One region of the Bradyrhizobium sp. Kon37 genome, then DNA from elsewhere that is predicted to be linked to it. Evidence: predicted binding sites of a transcription regulator. Region 1 holds the regulator's gene; each other region holds the start of a gene.

What was found. The regulator PhoB, encoded in region 1, activates phosphate uptake and scavenging genes when phosphate is short. The targets are predictions, from matches to a motif close to TGTCATNNANCTGTCAT.
Region 2: the regulator PhoB is predicted to act here: its motif matches at 2,368-2,384, upstream of phnF (phosphonate metabolism transcriptional regulator PhnF).
Region 3: the regulator PhoB is predicted to act here: its motif matches at 2,363-2,379, upstream of pstS (phosphate ABC transporter substrate-binding protein PstS).
Region 4: the regulator PhoB is predicted to act here: its motif matches at 1,897-1,913, upstream of AC0L3J_RS15430 (YdcH family protein).

The regions. Positions count from the first base shown of each region.
Region 1 covers NZ_JBVVOY010000001.1:278,027-281,938, forward strand. The annotation lists gene AC0L3J_RS01435 (acetylornithine transaminase) at 1-25, opposite strand, end outside; gene AC0L3J_RS01440 (GcrA family cell cycle regulator) at 481-993, shown strand; gene phoB (phosphate regulon transcriptional regulator PhoB) at 1,195-1,902, opposite strand; gene phoU (phosphate signaling complex protein PhoU) at 1,926-2,642, opposite strand; gene pstB (phosphate ABC transporter ATP-binding protein PstB) at 2,653-3,474, opposite strand; gene pstA (phosphate ABC transporter permease PstA) at 3,471-3,912, opposite strand, start outside.
Region 2 covers NZ_JBVVOY010000001.1:96,413-100,324, forward strand. The annotation lists gene AC0L3J_RS00545 (alpha-D-ribose 1-methylphosphonate 5-phosphate C-P-lyase PhnJ) at 1-119, opposite strand, end outside; gene AC0L3J_RS00550 (carbon-phosphorus lyase complex subunit) at 116-1,219, opposite strand; gene phnH (phosphonate C-P lyase system protein PhnH) at 1,222-1,830, opposite strand; gene phnG (phosphonate C-P lyase system protein PhnG) at 1,834-2,298, opposite strand; gene phnF (phosphonate metabolism transcriptional regulator PhnF) at 2,418-3,146, shown strand; gene phnE (phosphonate ABC transporter, permease protein PhnE) at 3,288-3,912, opposite strand, start outside.
Region 3 covers NZ_JBVVOY010000025.1:58,637-62,548, reverse strand. The annotation lists gene AC0L3J_RS31430 (ABC transporter substrate-binding protein) at 1-365, shown strand, start outside; gene AC0L3J_RS31425 (ABC transporter permease) at 339-1,037, opposite strand; gene pstS (phosphate ABC transporter substrate-binding protein PstS) at 1,264-2,319, opposite strand; gene hisC (histidinol-phosphate transaminase) at 2,471-3,523, opposite strand; gene AC0L3J_RS31410 (FAD-binding oxidoreductase) at 3,747-3,912, shown strand, end outside.
Region 4 covers NZ_JBVVOY010000006.1:107,179-111,090, reverse strand. The annotation lists gene AC0L3J_RS15440 (sensor domain-containing protein) at 1-159, opposite strand, end outside; gene AC0L3J_RS15435 (NAD(P)/FAD-dependent oxidoreductase) at 362-1,465, shown strand; gene AC0L3J_RS15430 (YdcH family protein) at 1,633-1,812, opposite strand; gene AC0L3J_RS15425 (YdcH family protein) at 2,140-2,346, shown strand; gene AC0L3J_RS15420 (hypothetical protein) at 2,465-2,671, shown strand; gene AC0L3J_RS15415 (hypothetical protein) at 2,694-2,945, shown strand; gene AC0L3J_RS15410 (GGDEF domain-containing protein) at 2,946-3,710, opposite strand; gene purE (5-(carboxyamino)imidazole ribonucleotide mutase) at 3,852-3,912, shown strand, end outside.

The sequences.
Region 1 (3,912 bases):
AATGCGGCGCTGCGCTGTTAGTCATGACGGTCACTTGAATGTTGCGGACGGTGTGTGCGTGCATTGCGCAACGCACCATCGACCGGCCCGGAAAACGAAACGTGCCGCCTCTTGAGGGCGGCACGCACGACTATCTTAGGCCTGGTGAAACGGGTGTCAATGCCGCCCGGAAAGCCTCGCGAAACGCTGAATCCGTAGTCTTGCGGTGCCGATTTTGCGGGATTTAGCCACGGAACATGTGGAAGCGAGTCGGCGGACTCTTGCGCGGGAGTCACGCCATATTGTAGCGTTTGGATTGTCAGATACGACATCTCGTGCAGTGGTTCTGATCTTTAAGTCCTTATGTACCGGCGTAAACGTTCGGGCGTTCAAGACGCGCCCGGCGAGCCTTAAGGGATTCTGACGGCACGGGTTTTTGAAGGCTTAGGCATTCGCTGCGAGGCCCCAGGATGGCTGGCGCGCAGCGAGGGAAAGGGTGCAATGACGGTTTTGACCTGGTCCGATGATCGCGTCGAGCAGCTGAAAAAGCTCTGGGAGGCCGGACTTTCGGCCAGCCAGATCGCGGCGGAGCTCGGCAATGTGACCCGCAATGCCGTGATCGGCAAAGTGCACAGGCTCGGCCTTTCGGGCCGCGCCAAGAGCCCATCGTCGGCAGCGCCGCGGCCGCGCAAGGCGCGCCCCGCGCAGCACATGATGCGGGTGAGCCGCCCGATCTCGCGCGGCAACACCGCGCTGGCGCAGGCCTTCGAGGTCGAGGCTGAGCCGGATCCGGTCACCTACGACAACGTGGTGCCGATGAGCCAGCGCCTGTCGCTGCTGGAATTGAACGAGGCGACCTGCCACTGGCCGGTCGGCGATCCCTCGAGCCCTGACTTCTTCTTCTGCGGTGGACGGGCGCTGTCCGGCCTGCCCTATTGCGCCCAGCACTCGCGCGTTGCGTACCAGCCGGCGTCAGATCGGCGCCGCGCACCGGTGAAGCCGGGTCCGCGGTAATCACGGCAAGTCGTCGCGCGAAGGTTCAATTTCAGTGTCGTCCTGGCGAAAGCCAGGACCCATACTCCGAGCACGCAGTAGTCGTGCGAAAGGGTCACTCCGAGTCTTCGCCAAACCACGTTCGGTGGTTATGGGTCCCGGATCAGCGCTCGCTTCGCTCGCTTGTCCGGGACGACGGCTGAGAACCTCAAGCCTGCAACCCTACACCTGCTCCGCCTTGGCAAAACGATCATCCAGCGCGTAGCCTGCGCCGCGGACGGTGCGGATCGGATCCTGCTCGCGGCCGAGATTGAGCAGCTTGCGCAGTCGGCCGATATGGACGTCGACGGTGCGCTCGTCGATATAGATGTCGCGGCCCCAGACGCTGTCGAGCAGCTGCTCGCGCGAGAACACCCGCCCCGGGTGCTCCAGGAAGAACTCCAGCAGGCGATATTCGGTCGGACCTAGATCGATCGGCCGGCCCGAGCGCGCCACGCGGCGCTTGTCGCGGTCGAGCTCGATGTCGCCAAAAGCAAGCACGGTGGCGAGCCGCTCGGGGCTTGCGCGCCGCAGCAGGCCTTTCACGCGCGCCAGCAGCTCCGGCACCGAGAACGGCTTGACGATGTAATCGTCGGCGCCGGTCGCAAGACCCCGCACCCGCTCGCTCTCCTCGCCGCGCGCGGTGAGCATGATGATCGGGAGCTGCTTGGTCTCGGGACGGGTGCGAAGCCGACGGCACAATTCGATGCCTGACAGGCCCGGCAGCATCCAGTCGAGCACGATCAGATCGGGAATGTGCTCCTTGAGGCGGGTGTCGGCGTCGTCGCCGCGCATCACCGTCTCGACGTCATAGCCGTCGCCTTCGAGGTTGTAGCGGAGAAGCTCGGTCAGGGCTTCCTCGTCCTCAACCACCATAATGCGTGCGCCCATCGGGTCGTCGCTCCTTAAGTCTTTCAGGTGTTCGGTACCGTGTTGGCAAAGGTCGTCATGTCGCCCTTCGGCCGCTTGTCGGTGATCGCCTGGCCCTCGATCATGTAGAACACGGTCTCGGCGATGTTAGTGGCGTGATCGCCGATCCGCTCGATGTTCTTGGCGCAGAACATCAGATGGATGCAGAACGAGATGTTGCGCGGATCCTCCATCATGTAGGTGAGGAGCTCGCGGAACAGCGAGGTGCAGATGGCGTCGACCTCCTCGTCGCCCTTCCACACCGCCATCGCCGCCGGCAAATCATGCGCGGCATAAGCGTCCAGCACCGACTTGACCTGCTGCTGGACGAGGTCGGTCATGTGCTCGAGGCCGCGGAACAGCTTGAGCGGATGGAAGTCCGTCTCCAGCGCTGCGACGCGCTTGCCCATGTTCTTGGCGAGGTCGCCGATGCGCTCGAGATCGGTCGCGACGCGCATGGCGCCGACGATTTCGCGCAGATCGACCGCCATCGGCTGGCGACGTGCGATGGTGAGCACCGCGCGCTCCTCGATGCGCTTCTGCAGCGCGTCGAGCTCGGTGTCGATGGCGACGACGCGCTGGCCGAGCGGGACGTCGCGGCGGATCAGCGCGTCGACGGACTCGACGATCATGCGCTCGGCGATGCCACCCATCTCGGCGACCAGGCGCGTGAGTTCCTGGAGGTCGGTGTCGAAGGCCTTTGCGGTATGTTCAGAACCCATGTCGCGTCTCCTAGCCGAACCGGCCGGTGATGTAATCCTGCGTGCGCCGGTCGGTCGGCGACGTGAAGATCTTGCTGGTGTCGTCGAACTCGATCAGCTCGCCGAGATACATGAACGCGGTCTTGTCGGAGACGCGCGCCGCCTGCTGCATGTTGTGGGTGACGATCGCGATCGTGTAATCCTCGGACAGCTCCTGGATCAGCTCCTCGACCTTGGCGGTCGAGATCGGGTCGAGCGCCGAACAGGGTTCGTCGAACAGGATCACCTCGGGCCGCACCGCGACGGTGCGGGCGATGCAGAGGCGTTGCTGCTGGCCGCCGGAGAGCGACAGGCCAGAGGCGTTGAGCTTGTCCTTGACCTCGTTCCACAGCGCGCCGCCGCGCAGCGCCTTCTCGACGCGGCCGTCCATCTCGGACTTCGAGATCTTCTCATAGAGACGGATACCGAACGCGATGTTCTCGTAGATCGTCATCGGGAACGGCGTCGGCTTCTGGAACACCATGCCGACGCGGGCGCGCAGCAAATTGAGGTCCAGCTTGCCGTCGAGGATGTTGGTCTGATCGAGCATGAGCTGACCGGTGGCGCGCTGGCCGGGATAGAGGTCGTACATCCGGTTGAAGATGCGCAGCAGGGTCGACTTGCCGCAACCCGACGGACCGATGAACGCGGTGACACGGTTGGCGCCGAGCGTCAGGTTGATGTTCTTCAGCGCGTGGTGCTCGCCGTAATAGAAGTTCAAGTTGCGCACGGTCACCTTGGGGGGCGCCTCCGGCAGCACCGGCGCGTGCGGCAGGCCACCGGACGCGCTCATCGATACGGAAAGATCACTCATTTTGCAGTCCTCTCGGCGCCAAGGATGCGCGCGCCAATATTAAGGGCAAGAACGGTCAGGGTGATGAGCAGCGCTCCGCTCCAGGCCAACTGCTTCCAGTAGGCATAGGGGCTCTGCACGAAGTTGTTGATGGTGACAGGCAGGTTCGCCATCGTCTTGTTCAGGCCGAGGCTGAAGAACTGGTTCGACAGCGCGGTGAACAGCAGCGGCGCGGTTTCACCGGCGACGCGAGCGGTCGCGAGCAGCACGCCGGTGATGAGACCCGATCGGGCAGCCCGATAAGCGATCCGCTTGATCACCAGCGAGCGCGGCAGGCCGAGCGCCGAGGCCGCCTCCCGCAACGCGTTCGGCACCAGCAGCAGCATGTCCTCGGTCGTGCGCAGCACCACCGGGATCACGATGACCGCGAGCGCGAGCGAGCCTGCGATCGCCGAGAAG
Region 2 (3,912 bases), 180 kb from region 1:
TCACGGCTGGCGAACGGCACCTGATAGCCGGGAATCGCAATCGCCTTGAGGATCGCACGGCGGATCATCCGCTTGGTCTGTTCGTCGAGATAGGCGAAATTGTAGGCGGGCGCGTTCATTCCGCGGCCTCCTTCATGGCATCAGGCGCATTGGCTTCAGTGAATTCCTTGCGCAGCTTGCGCAACAGGCCGAGCTCGGACTGGAAGTCGACATAATGCGGCAGCTTCAGATGCTCGACGAAGCCGGTCGCCTGGACGTTGTCCGAATGCGACATCACGAATTCTTCGTCTTGCGCAGGGGCGAGTGCCTCTTCGCCGAGCTCGCGCGCACGCAACGCGCGGTCGACCAGCGCCATCGACATGGTCTTGCGCTCGCTCTGGCCGAAGGCGAGGCCATAACCGCGCGTGAAGCACGGCGCTTCGGTCGCGGAGCCCTTGAACTGGTTGACCATCTGACATTCGGTGAGCTCGATCGAGCCGAGCGGAACGGCGAAGCCGACGTCTTCCGCCGAAAATTCGACATCGACCTCGCCGAAGCGGATTTCGCCGGCGAAGGGATGGTTACGGCCATAGCCGCGCTGGGTGGAATAGCCCATCGCCAGCAGAAACCCTTCATCGCCACGCGCGAGGTTCTGCAGGCGCAGATCGCGGTCCGCCGGAAAATTCAGCGGCTCGCGGGTGAGATCGCCGACGCTGGCGCCCTCTTGGGCCTGCGGCGAGGATTCGATCAGGCCGTCGCGGCCGAGGATATCCGTCACGCGCGGCGTTGGCACCGTGGACGCTTCGGCCGTCGCCGGCTGCTCCGGCACAAAGCCGCCGGCGAGCGAGGGATCGAGCAGGCGATGGGTGTAGTCGAAGGTCGGCCCGAGGATCTGGCCGCCGGGAATGTCCTTGAAGGTCGAGGACACCCGCCGCCGCACCCGCATCGCGCCGGTCTCGACCGGCTCGCTCGCGCCGAAGCGCGGCAGCGTGGCGCGGAAGGCGCGGACCAGAAAGATCGCCTCGATCAGATCGCCGCGCGCCTGCTTGATGGCCAGCGCCGCGAGCTCGCGGTCATAGAGCGATCCTTCGCTCATGACGCGGTCCACGGCGAGGCCGAGCTGCTCGGAGATTTGATCGAGCGTGATTTCCGGCACGCTTTGGTCGCCGCGCCGCGCACTGGCGAGCAGGCGATGGGCGTTCTCGATGGCGCGTTCGCCGCCCTTGACTGCGACATACATAGCTAGCTTCCCTTGCTCACGACACGCGTGGTGCGCGGGATCGCAACCACGGCGTCATCGGCGACCAGCACCACATCGATGCCGCGCGGAAACAGCGTTTCGTTGACGCGCAGGCGATTGAACAGGTCGAACGGCTTGATCGAGGCCTTGAGCGTCGCGACACCGTCGATGCCGGGACCGCGCAGCTCGAAGCCGCGTCCTCCGTCCAGGCTCTCGACTTGAAGGATCAATGTGGTGGACCGATCCGGATATTCGCTGGTGCCGAGCGCGAAGCGCTCGAGCGAAGGCAGCGCTCCGCCGTCGCTGATCAGGGCGAAGCTTGCGATGGAAGAATCCTGCACCACCGGCGCGCCGGTGTGGAATTTCAACCATTTTGTCACTTCGGCGCTTTCCGACATGCGCGCATCGAGCCAGAGCGGTGTGTCGTGGTCGAACAGCGTCAGCGCGATCGCGGCCGTGCCGCGCATCATCGTGTGAGGCGCGCCTGATGTCGGCACGATGCGCTGGACCGATCCCGGCCGCGCCATCGCGTCCATCACCGAACGAAAGGTCGATTGCGCCGACAGCACCTTGTCGGCGAACCCCGGCGGCAGTTCCGCAATCGTGGTCATGATCTACCCCTCACCGCGCACCATGGTGTAGAAATCGACCTTCGTCGCGGCGGTCTCGGCCGCCGCCTGCTTGCGCCTGATCATCAGCTGCTCACGCAACGGTGCGATAATGTCCCGCTCCACCGCGGCGCCGAAATCGCTGGACTGCACCAGCGCATCGCACAGCGCGATCAGCCGCGCCTTCTCGCCGTCGCGACCAAGCGTGTAACCGAAGCCGACCTCGCCGCTCGCAAGCCGCACCGCGGCGCGCGACACCGTGGCTTCGCCAAGGTTGAACGGCGCGCCGTCGCCGCCGACCCGGCCGCGCAGCATGACGAGGCCGTTTTCCGGCGCGCGCAGATCCTGATGCGCCGGTAGGGCTAGAGCGCGGAGGCGAGCGGCGATCTCGCCCGCCTCCGCGTGCGCCAGCACGGCCATTGCGGCCTTGCGCTGGGCTTGCTGATTGTTGTGCTGGGTCACCACATCCACCGAAACTTTCTGCAGAACTTGCCGAATCCAAGTTGTCTATGATACTAGACAACTTGATACCGGAGCGCCATGACTGTTTCGTGACAAAGGCGTGATTTCTGGAGTAGCTTCCCGGCCACATGAGCATGCAGGACACAGCCTCTTCCGGCGTCGCGTTGTGGCGCCTCGTTGCCGACGGCATCGAGCGCGGCATCGCCGACGGCCGCTTTGCGGCGGGCGACAAGCTGCCGGGCGAGGTGGAGATCGCCGAAACCTATCGCGTGAACCGCCATACCGTGCGACGCGCGCTGGCCGCGCTTGCCGAGCGCGGCATCGTGCGGGCCGAACGCGGCAGCGGAACCTATGTCGAGGCGCAGAAGCTCGCTTATCCACTGCGCTCGCGGACCCGTTTCTCCGAGATCGTCGGCGCGGACGGCCGCGAACCGCATGGCCGCTTGATCGAAGCGTCCGATGATGTCGCGACCCGCGAACTCGCGCGGGAGCTCGGTCTCAAGGCCGGCGCACCATTGGTCCGGATCGAGGCGATGCGCCTCGCCGACCGCACGCCGATCTGCGTCTCCACGACGTGGCTGTCGGCGCAGCTGTTCCCGGGTGCGGGCGACGTCTTTGCCGCGACCCGCTCGATGACGAAACTGCTCGAACATTACGGCGTCCGCGACTATCGCCGCGGCGCGACCCGGATCACCGCCGGCATCGTCGACGCCACCGACGCCGCACGGCTCGATCTGGCGCTGGGACGACCGATCCTGGTGGTCGATGCCACCGACCACGATCTCGACGGCAAACCGCTGGTGACCAAGCATTCGCGGTTTGCCGCGGAGCGGGTGGAGTTTCTGGTGGAGTCGTAGGGTGGGCTGCTTGTTCTCCCTCGCCCCGTTCTTACGGGGAGAGGGGCTGCCTCCACAATCACCGTAAGAGACCGACTCGGAGAGTCCCCCTCACCCGCCGCGCTGCTCGGCCTCTCCCCGCAAGCGGGGAGAGACGAAGACCTACGCCACCGCCCTTCGGCCGATAATGGCGAAGCGGAGTTTTCCCGAAACGAAATCAATCGCGGCGACAGCGACCAGGATCATCAGGATCAGGAACGACACCTTCTGCCATTCCAGCACGCGGATCTGCTCGGCGAGCTGGAGCCCGATGCCGCCGGCGCCGACGATGCCGATGATGGTGGCCGAGCGCGTGTTCGACTCGATGAAATAGAGCACTTGGCCGGCGATCACGGGCAGGACCTGCGGTAGCAGACCGAAGCGGATCTCGTGCAGCGCACTGCCGCCGGAGGCGCGGATGCCTTCGACCTGCTTCTGGTCGGCGCCCTCGATCGCCTCCGAGAACAGTTTTCCAAACGCGCCGAAATCGGACACGGCAATGGCGAGCACGCCGGCAAACGGGCCAAGCCCGACCACGTTGATCCACACCAGCGCCCAGATCAGCGTGTCGACGCCGCGGATCGAATCGAGAAAGCGGCGGACAGGGAAGCGCAGCAGCTTTGACGGCACGACGTTACGTGCGGCAAGAAGACTGACCGGCAGCGCGAACAGTGCGGCCAGCGTCGTGCCGAGCAGCGCGATCGACAGCGTCTCGCCCAGCGCCTTCAGATAGATCGGCAGCGACGAG
Region 3 (3,912 bases), on a different contig from region 1:
TGCGGCTGTGGAAGGAGGCAGGCATCGAGCTCGGTGTCGCCAAGGACGGCTGGTATCGCGAGATCGGCCAGGGCATGGGCCCGGCACTCAACATGGCGTCGTCGTCGAACGCCTATCTGCTGTCGGACCGCGGCACCTGGTTGTCATTCAAGAACCGCGGCGAGCTCGCCGTCCTGACCGAAGGCGACAAGCGGCTGTTCAACCAGTACGGCGTCATGCTGGTCAATCCGGCCAAGCATGCGAACGTGAAGGCGCGGGACGGGCAAGCCTTCATCGACTGGCTGATCTCTTCGAAAGGGCAGGAGGCCATCGCCGGCTACAAGGTCGGGGGCGAGCAGCTATTTTTCCCCAACGCGTCCCACTAGCAGGAACGCGACGGTCGACACTGCGACGCTGAGTGCGAGCAGGATCAACCCGAGCCCGAGCGCCAACGGCAGATCGCCCTTACTGGTCTCCAGCGCGATCGCTGTCGTCATCGTACGCGTGAAGCCGCGGATGTTGCCGCCGACGATGAGGATGGCGCCAACCTCCGCAATCGCGCGGCCGAAGGCTGCGAGAAAGGCGGTCAGCAGTGAGGTCCGGCCCAGCGCGAACAGCAAGCCGATGCTGCGTAGCGTTGACAGCCCGTCGATCCGCGCCAGGTCGCCATACTCCGCCCACAGCAGGCTCGCCGGCCGGTGCACCAGTGCGACCACGATCGGTGTGGCGAGCAGCGTCTGCGCGACCACCATGGCCGCCGGCGTGAACAACAGGCCGGCGACCCCGAGCGGGCCGGAGCGCGACAGCAGAAGATAGAGCGCGAGCCCGACCACGACCGGCGGAAGGCCAAGCAAGGCATTGGTGAGGACGATGATGACCTGCCGTCCGCGGAACCGGGTGATAGCAAGCAGCGCCCCGAACGGCGCCCCGATTAGAAGCGCGAGGATGCTGGCGGTCAGGCTGACGCGCACCGAAAGCCCGACGATGCCCAGAAGCTCTGCGTCGGCCTCGCCGATCAGCGTGAATGCGGCGCCGACGGATCGCGCGAAGTCGTTCATCCGTGCCTGAGCTTCGGCGCCAGCCGCCATGGCTGGGGTCCGTCAATTCCGGGACTGCGGAGCTGCGTCACGTCTGATTCCCTGCAAGTATCCAGTGGCCCGGCCGCCGCAGCAAAAGTTTCCAGGCAGCAGGCCAGTCACAGAATACTCGCGTGGACCGGTTTGGAAACCGAATTCGACCGGACATCAAAGTCGCGGGCTGCCTGGCAGCAGCTTCCCTTTGATATTACCGCTTGACGCTGGCCGATGCCGAGAGCGTGGGGGATGCCTCAATGCTCTGCTGCCAATAATTCTCGATCTGCTCGACCAAGGCGGGCGGCAGCGGAACGTAGTTGAGCGTCTCGGCCTGCGGCTTTCCGTTCTCCAGCGACCAGCGGACGAAATCGATGGCGGCCGCCGACCTGTCAACGGATTTGGGCGCCTTCGGCATCAGCACGAAAGTCGTGGCCGTGATCGGGTAGGCGTCTTCGCCGGGCGCATTGGTGAGGACGAGATGGAAATCCTTGTCCGCCTTCCAGTCCGCACTCGCGGCCGCCGCCTGGAACGATGCGGCGTCGGGAATGACGAAATTGCCGGCGCTATTCTGCACTCGACCGAAGGAGATCCGGTCGAGCCGCTGCAGTGCGTAGCTGTATTCGAGATAGCCGATCGCGCCGGGGACGAGGCTGACGAGCGAGGCGACGCCATCATTGCCCTTGCCGCCGAGGCCAAGCGGCCACTCGACGGAGGTCCCTTCTCCGACGCTCGCCTTCCACTGCGGGTTGACCTTGGACAGGTAGTTCGACCAGTTGAACGTCGTGCCCGATCCGTCGGTGCGATGAACCACCGTGATCGGCGCGTTCGGTAACCTGATGTCGGGGTTGACCGCGCGAATGGCCGGGTCGTTCCAGGATTTGAGCCTGCCGAGATAGATATCGGCGAGCATCTGGCCGGTGAAGCGGATCTGGCCGGGCTTGACTCCGTCGATATTGACGACAGGCACGACCCCTCCGATCACGATCGGAAATTGCATCATGCCGAGCTTGTCCAATTCCTTGGGGTCCATCGGCATATCGCTTGCGCCGAAATCGACGGACTCTTTCTTGATCAGGCCGACGCCGATGCTCGAACCGACCGCCTGGTAGCTGACGATGTTACCGGTCTTCATTTTATACGCATCGATCCATTTCGCCATCACAGGCGAAACGAAGGTTGAGCCGGCACCTCTGATCTCAGCCGCCAGGCTTTGCGTGGCGACGAGCAGAGCGGTGAGGATCACGGGGAGTGCGATGTGTTTCTTCATATGCACGACGCTAACAGCTCGGGCACGAAACAGATGTGGTCTATGTCACAAAACTGCCGTGAATGCTTGTGTGAGGCGCGTCACGAGCAACAGACGACGAGCGGCCGCACGCAGCGCCTTTGGCGGCACGAACCGCGATGCGTGCGTCAGCTCAGATCAAGCTGCGCAGCACTTCAACGAGCCGGGCACACTCCGCCTCCGTTCCGACCGTGACGCGCAGGAAGTCCTCGATGCGCGGCTTTCCGAAATGACGGACCAGAACGCCACGCTGGCGAAGCGCTGCCGCGAGATCTGCTCCGCTCCGGCCTCGATGGCACGCGAAGACGAAGTTGGCGAGCGACGGCAACACCTCGAAGCCAAGTTGTCCAAGATCGCGGGCCAAGATTTCCCGGCTTGCGATGATACGAGCACGGGTGTCTCTGAACCAGCCCTCGTCCTCGATCGCGGCGACGGCGCCGGCGATCGCAAGGCAATCGACGGGATAGGAGTTGAAGCTGTCCTTCACCCGTTCCAGCGCTTCGATCAAGGGTCGTTGGCCGATGGCAAAACCAACCCGTAGGCCAGCGAGTGAGCGCGACTTCGAGAAGGTCTGGATGACCAGCAGATTGTCGTGGCGTGCAACCAGCGGCACGGCGCTCTCGGCGCCGAAATCGACATAAGCCTCGTCCACCACCACCAGCCGGTCCGGCTGTTCGGCCAGCAGCGATGCGATTGCGTCGCGCTGAAGGGCAATTCCGGTCGGAGCGTTCGGATTGCAGAGCAGGATGGCACTCGATGGCCGCCTGTAGTCGGAGATATCGATCCTCATCGCAGCATCGAGCGGTACCTCGTCATGCGTTATTCCATAGAGGCCGCAATAGACGGGGTAGAAGCTGTAGGTGACATCGGGGAATAGAAGCGGTGGTTCGTGCTTCAGAAGGGCCTGGAAGGTGTGGGCCAGAACCTCGTCGGAGCCGTTACCGACGAACACTTGCTCGGGCGTCACGTCGCAATGGGCCGCGATCGCCTCGCGCAGGTGCGTTGCGCGCGGATCGGGATAAAGGCGCAGCCGCTCCGCGGCCGATGCGATCGCCGCCAGCACACGCGGCGAGGGCGGGTAGGGATTCTCGTTGGTATTGAGCTTGACGATGCCGTCCTGCTTGGGCTGCTCGCCGGGGACGTAGGGCGAAAGCGTGTGGACGACCGGACTCCAGAAACGGCTCATGAGCTCCAATCCGAATTGATCGCGGCACAGTAGGGTATGCGGGACCCCGGCGGAAGTGCGCCTGCATTCAGCATTCCAGGCAAATCCGCACGAGACTTACTGCCGGGGGCGTTCCCGCAAGCGCGACCCCTATGCTAGGGTCGTCGCACCACTGCCCAGAATGAAAACAAGAATGAAGGCCGGTGCGCCCCAGGGCGCTGAACGGCCGAAAAGCGAGGAACACATGCCGGGTGCAGCCCTTCCCACCGCTCCCTCGATTCCGACCGCGCCCGTGACCTCAGCCGTTCTCGACCGCTTGCGGGCCATCGTCGGCGACAAAAGTCTGATCCTGGACGAGCACGACAAGCGCCCCTTCGTGACCGACTGGCGCGGCGAACTCGGGGGGCAGG
Region 4 (3,912 bases), on a different contig from region 1:
CCAGATCACGTTGGGATCAAGCTCGCCGAGATAGCTCGGAGGGCTGAAGCTGTCGGAGAGGGCAAAGGCGCGCGCAGGCGCGACCGCTGCGGCCAGGCACACGACGGCCTGCACCGCAATCGGAAGCGCGCTGCCCGCGTGCCAGTTCTTCTCAGCCATCAGCCACCCGCGATTTCAACGTCGGATTGTCTGGCCTGGCGGGTTTGGATCGGGTAAACGCCTGTACGCGCAACGGAACAATGTGGCATCAAATACGGCAATTGCCCTGACATGATAAATGCTTCCTTAACGGAAAACGCCCCCGCGCCGCCGTTCCCAGGCGTGAGGCCTTCGTCGCTTCGAGCGGATGTCCTGCACAACCATGGATAGGGTCGACTGCGTCGTCATCGGAGCCGGCGTGATCGGGCTCGCGGTGGCTCGAAAGCTGGCGCAAGCCGGGCGCGAGGTGATCGTGCTCGAGCAGGCCGAGGCCATCGGCACCATCACCTCCTCGCGCAACAGCGAGGTGATCCATGCCGGCATATACTACCGCGCCGGAAGCTGGATGGCGCGCATGTGCGTCGACGGCAAGCACGCGCTCTACCGTTACTGTTCCGAGCGCGGCATCCCGCACAGGAATTGCGGCAAGCTGATCGTCGCGACCAATCCGAAAGAGACCGAGAAGCTGCAATCGATCAAGGCGCATGCCGAGGCCAATGGCGTGCTCGACATGCAGTTGCTAACGGGCGATGCGGCACGTGCGCTGGAGCCGGCGCTCGCCTGCGACGCCGCGCTGCTGTCGCCGTCGACCGGCATCATCGACAGCCACGCCTACATGCTCTCGCTGCGCGGCGAAGCCGAGGACGCGGGCGCGGCCTTCGCGTTTCATACCCCGCTGATCCGTGCCAAGGCGACCGCCGGCGTCATCGAGATCGAGGCGGGCGGCGAAGCGCCGATGACGCTGCAATGCAGCCTCCTCGTCAATGCCGCCGGGCTCTCGGCGACCACGGTGGCGCGCAACATCGAGGGCATGCCGCTGGAACGGATCCCGACGGCCTACCTCGCCAAGGGAAACTACTTCAGCTGCAATGCCAAGGCACCGTTCTCGCGCCTGATCTATCCGGTACCCGAGCCCGGCGGGCTAGGAGTGCATCTGACGCTGGACATGGCCGGGCAGGCACGTTTCGGCCCCGACGTCGAGTGGATCGAGACGATCGACTATGAGGTCGACCCGTCACGCGCCGAGCGCTTCTACCCGGCCATTCGCAAATACTGGCCGACGCTGCCTGACGGTGCGCTCATGCCGAGCTATTCGGGCATCCGCCCGAAGATCGTGCCGCCGGCGGTGGCCACGCAGGATTTCTTGATGCAGGGCCGGCGCGATCACGGCGTCGAAGGCCTGATCAATCTGTTCGGCATCGAGTCGCCCGGATTGACGTCATCGCTCGCGATCGCGGATCACGTCGCGGAGCTCGCAAACATTTAGCGCTCAAAGCGAACTGAAGTTCGGTCACGCGTAAAGAACCACGTCCAGACAAGACGCTGGAGCCGCGCAATCCTTGCACGGTGCGCACCTTACAGCAGGGATGAGCGCAAAGGCTCTCATCCCTGCTTGAAGGGTGCGATCAACTCTACGCTGTTACGGGGGGGTTACTAGTGGAGCGTGTCGCCGTGCCTTAGACGCTCGATCTGGTCCTTGACCATCAACTTCCGGCGCTTCAACTCAACAATTTGCAGGTCGTCTGTTGAAAGGTGCACGAGAGCTTCGTGCAATTCGTTTTCGAGAGTTTTATGCTTCCGTTCCAATTCAACCAGATGTGCCTGAATTGTCATTCGAAACCTCCTCGGTAGGGGTGAACCTTGGATTCGACCGGACGACGAAGTGTACATCACCGATTCGTTCTGTCGATGGGTATCCGTCGTCGCACTGTCATTTTTGAAAATTCATATGTAACGAAGCGTGAGTAAGGGAACCACGCGGGAAAAATCCGTGATATCAATGCGCTTGCGCAACGTCGGAGCGACCGCAGAAATATCCCGCGGGAGATCGACGCGGGACAGCCCGAGATCGCTTGCGATCACGGCGCGCAAGGACGATAGTTTCCACAGGGCATCCACAGCCTTAATCTCACGCCTATCGGTTTTTCGGCCACCGCAGACATGACCAATGAAGATGCGCGCGAACTCGAATCCGAGCTCGCCCGGTTGCACCAGGAACACCGAGATCTTGATGCGGCGATCGATGCACTGCATCAATCGCCCGCCCCCGACCTGTTGCGGTTACAGCGGTTGAAGAAACGCAAGCTGTTGTTGCGTGACCGTATCGCGTTCATCGAAGACCAGATCACGCCCGATATCATCGCCTGATCCACAGGAGGACAGCTCACGGCGACCCGCCGCATGTGAATCCGCTTGACTCGAAAGGAACAAAATAAGAACATTTGGGCACCAACGCCCCCGGGAAAACCGTCCAAGGAAAACGCAGATGTCGGCAACCGCCCTTCTCGACAACGGCCATTATGAACAAGCCTGTGATCAGGCGATCGCGATGTGCGACGGCAATCTGCGCAGCACCATCAAGGCGCTGATCATGGCCAATGAATATCTGGAGGCCGAGCTGGAGGAATTGCAGGCGGCGGTTTCCGCAGGTTGCATTCCGGAGACCTCGCGCAGCAAGAGCAGCGCCGCCTGACTGTCAGCTATCGGAGCCGACCATGTCCGATGTCACCTATTACGTTGCATTACCTTTCCTGACCGACGAGGACGGCTCGCCGGTCGCAGGTGCGGCCGAGGAATGCCAGAGCGCGGCGGCCGCGTTACGGCGCGCCGAGATCATGTCGCACAGTGCCGGCCACACCGGCGCCGTCGCGTTCAGCCGCAGCGGCGATCCCATGACCGGCGAATTCGGCGACGCCAAACTGCTCCGCAGCTTCGGCAACGTACCGAAAGACCTCGGCACACTTTAACTAGCTGCTGACGAGCCTGATGCGCGGCTCGTGCCGCCGGTGCGCCTTGCGCACATACATGGCGGCATCGGCCTCCTCCAGGGCCCGCGTGGCGTCGGACTGCACTCCAAGCAGGGCGACGCCGGCGGAAGCGCCAGCGCTCACGTGCTGGCCGCGAAAGACAAAGGACAATTCGTCGACGGCCTGCTCGAAAGCCGCGGCCTTCGCCTTCGCGTCGGTCTCGCTGAGATTCCAGAGCAGCAGCGCGAACTCGTCGCCGCCGAGCCGGCCCACCACGTCCGAGGCGCGGATCTGCCGCGTCAGCGTGGTGGCAATCGCCCTCAGCACCTCGTCGCCGGCCGCATGGCCGAAGGAATCGTTGATCGGCTTCAGCCGATCGACGTCGAGCACGATCAGCGCGCCGCTGGCGCGGTAGCGCTTCATGTAGGCGACGGCGCGAGCGAGCTCGCGTTCGAAGCCGCGCCGGTTCGGAATTTCCAACAGGAAGTCAGTGTCGGCGGCTGCCTCGAGCTCCGCGACCCGCCGCAGCGCCCCCTTGAGCTTGCTCCGGAGGTCGCGGATGGTCGCGTTGACGGCCGGCTTCATAGCCCCTTTGGCGCCGCCAGCGGCCGACGCCCCGCGCCGCGCCGGAAGCTTGGCCCGACTCTTGGTCGGACTCTTGGCCCGACCCTTGGCCAGACGCTTGGGAGCAACTTTGGAGCGACCGGCGCTGGTTTTCGGGCCCTTTTTGGCCTTCGCAGCGCTCGCCCTTTTTGGTTTCTTCATGGGCATCCTGCTCAATGAAGGCTTGCGGGGATTCACCAAGACAGGATAGTGCATTCCCTTCTCCTTGCCACCGCCTTGCGAGCAACCGGCCGGAACCGCTAATCTGGCCTATCTTCCTGTTTTTCGAGCACAATTGACGTCATGACCGCGCCAATCGCCATCATCATGGGAAGCCAGTCGGACTGGGACACGATGCGGCATA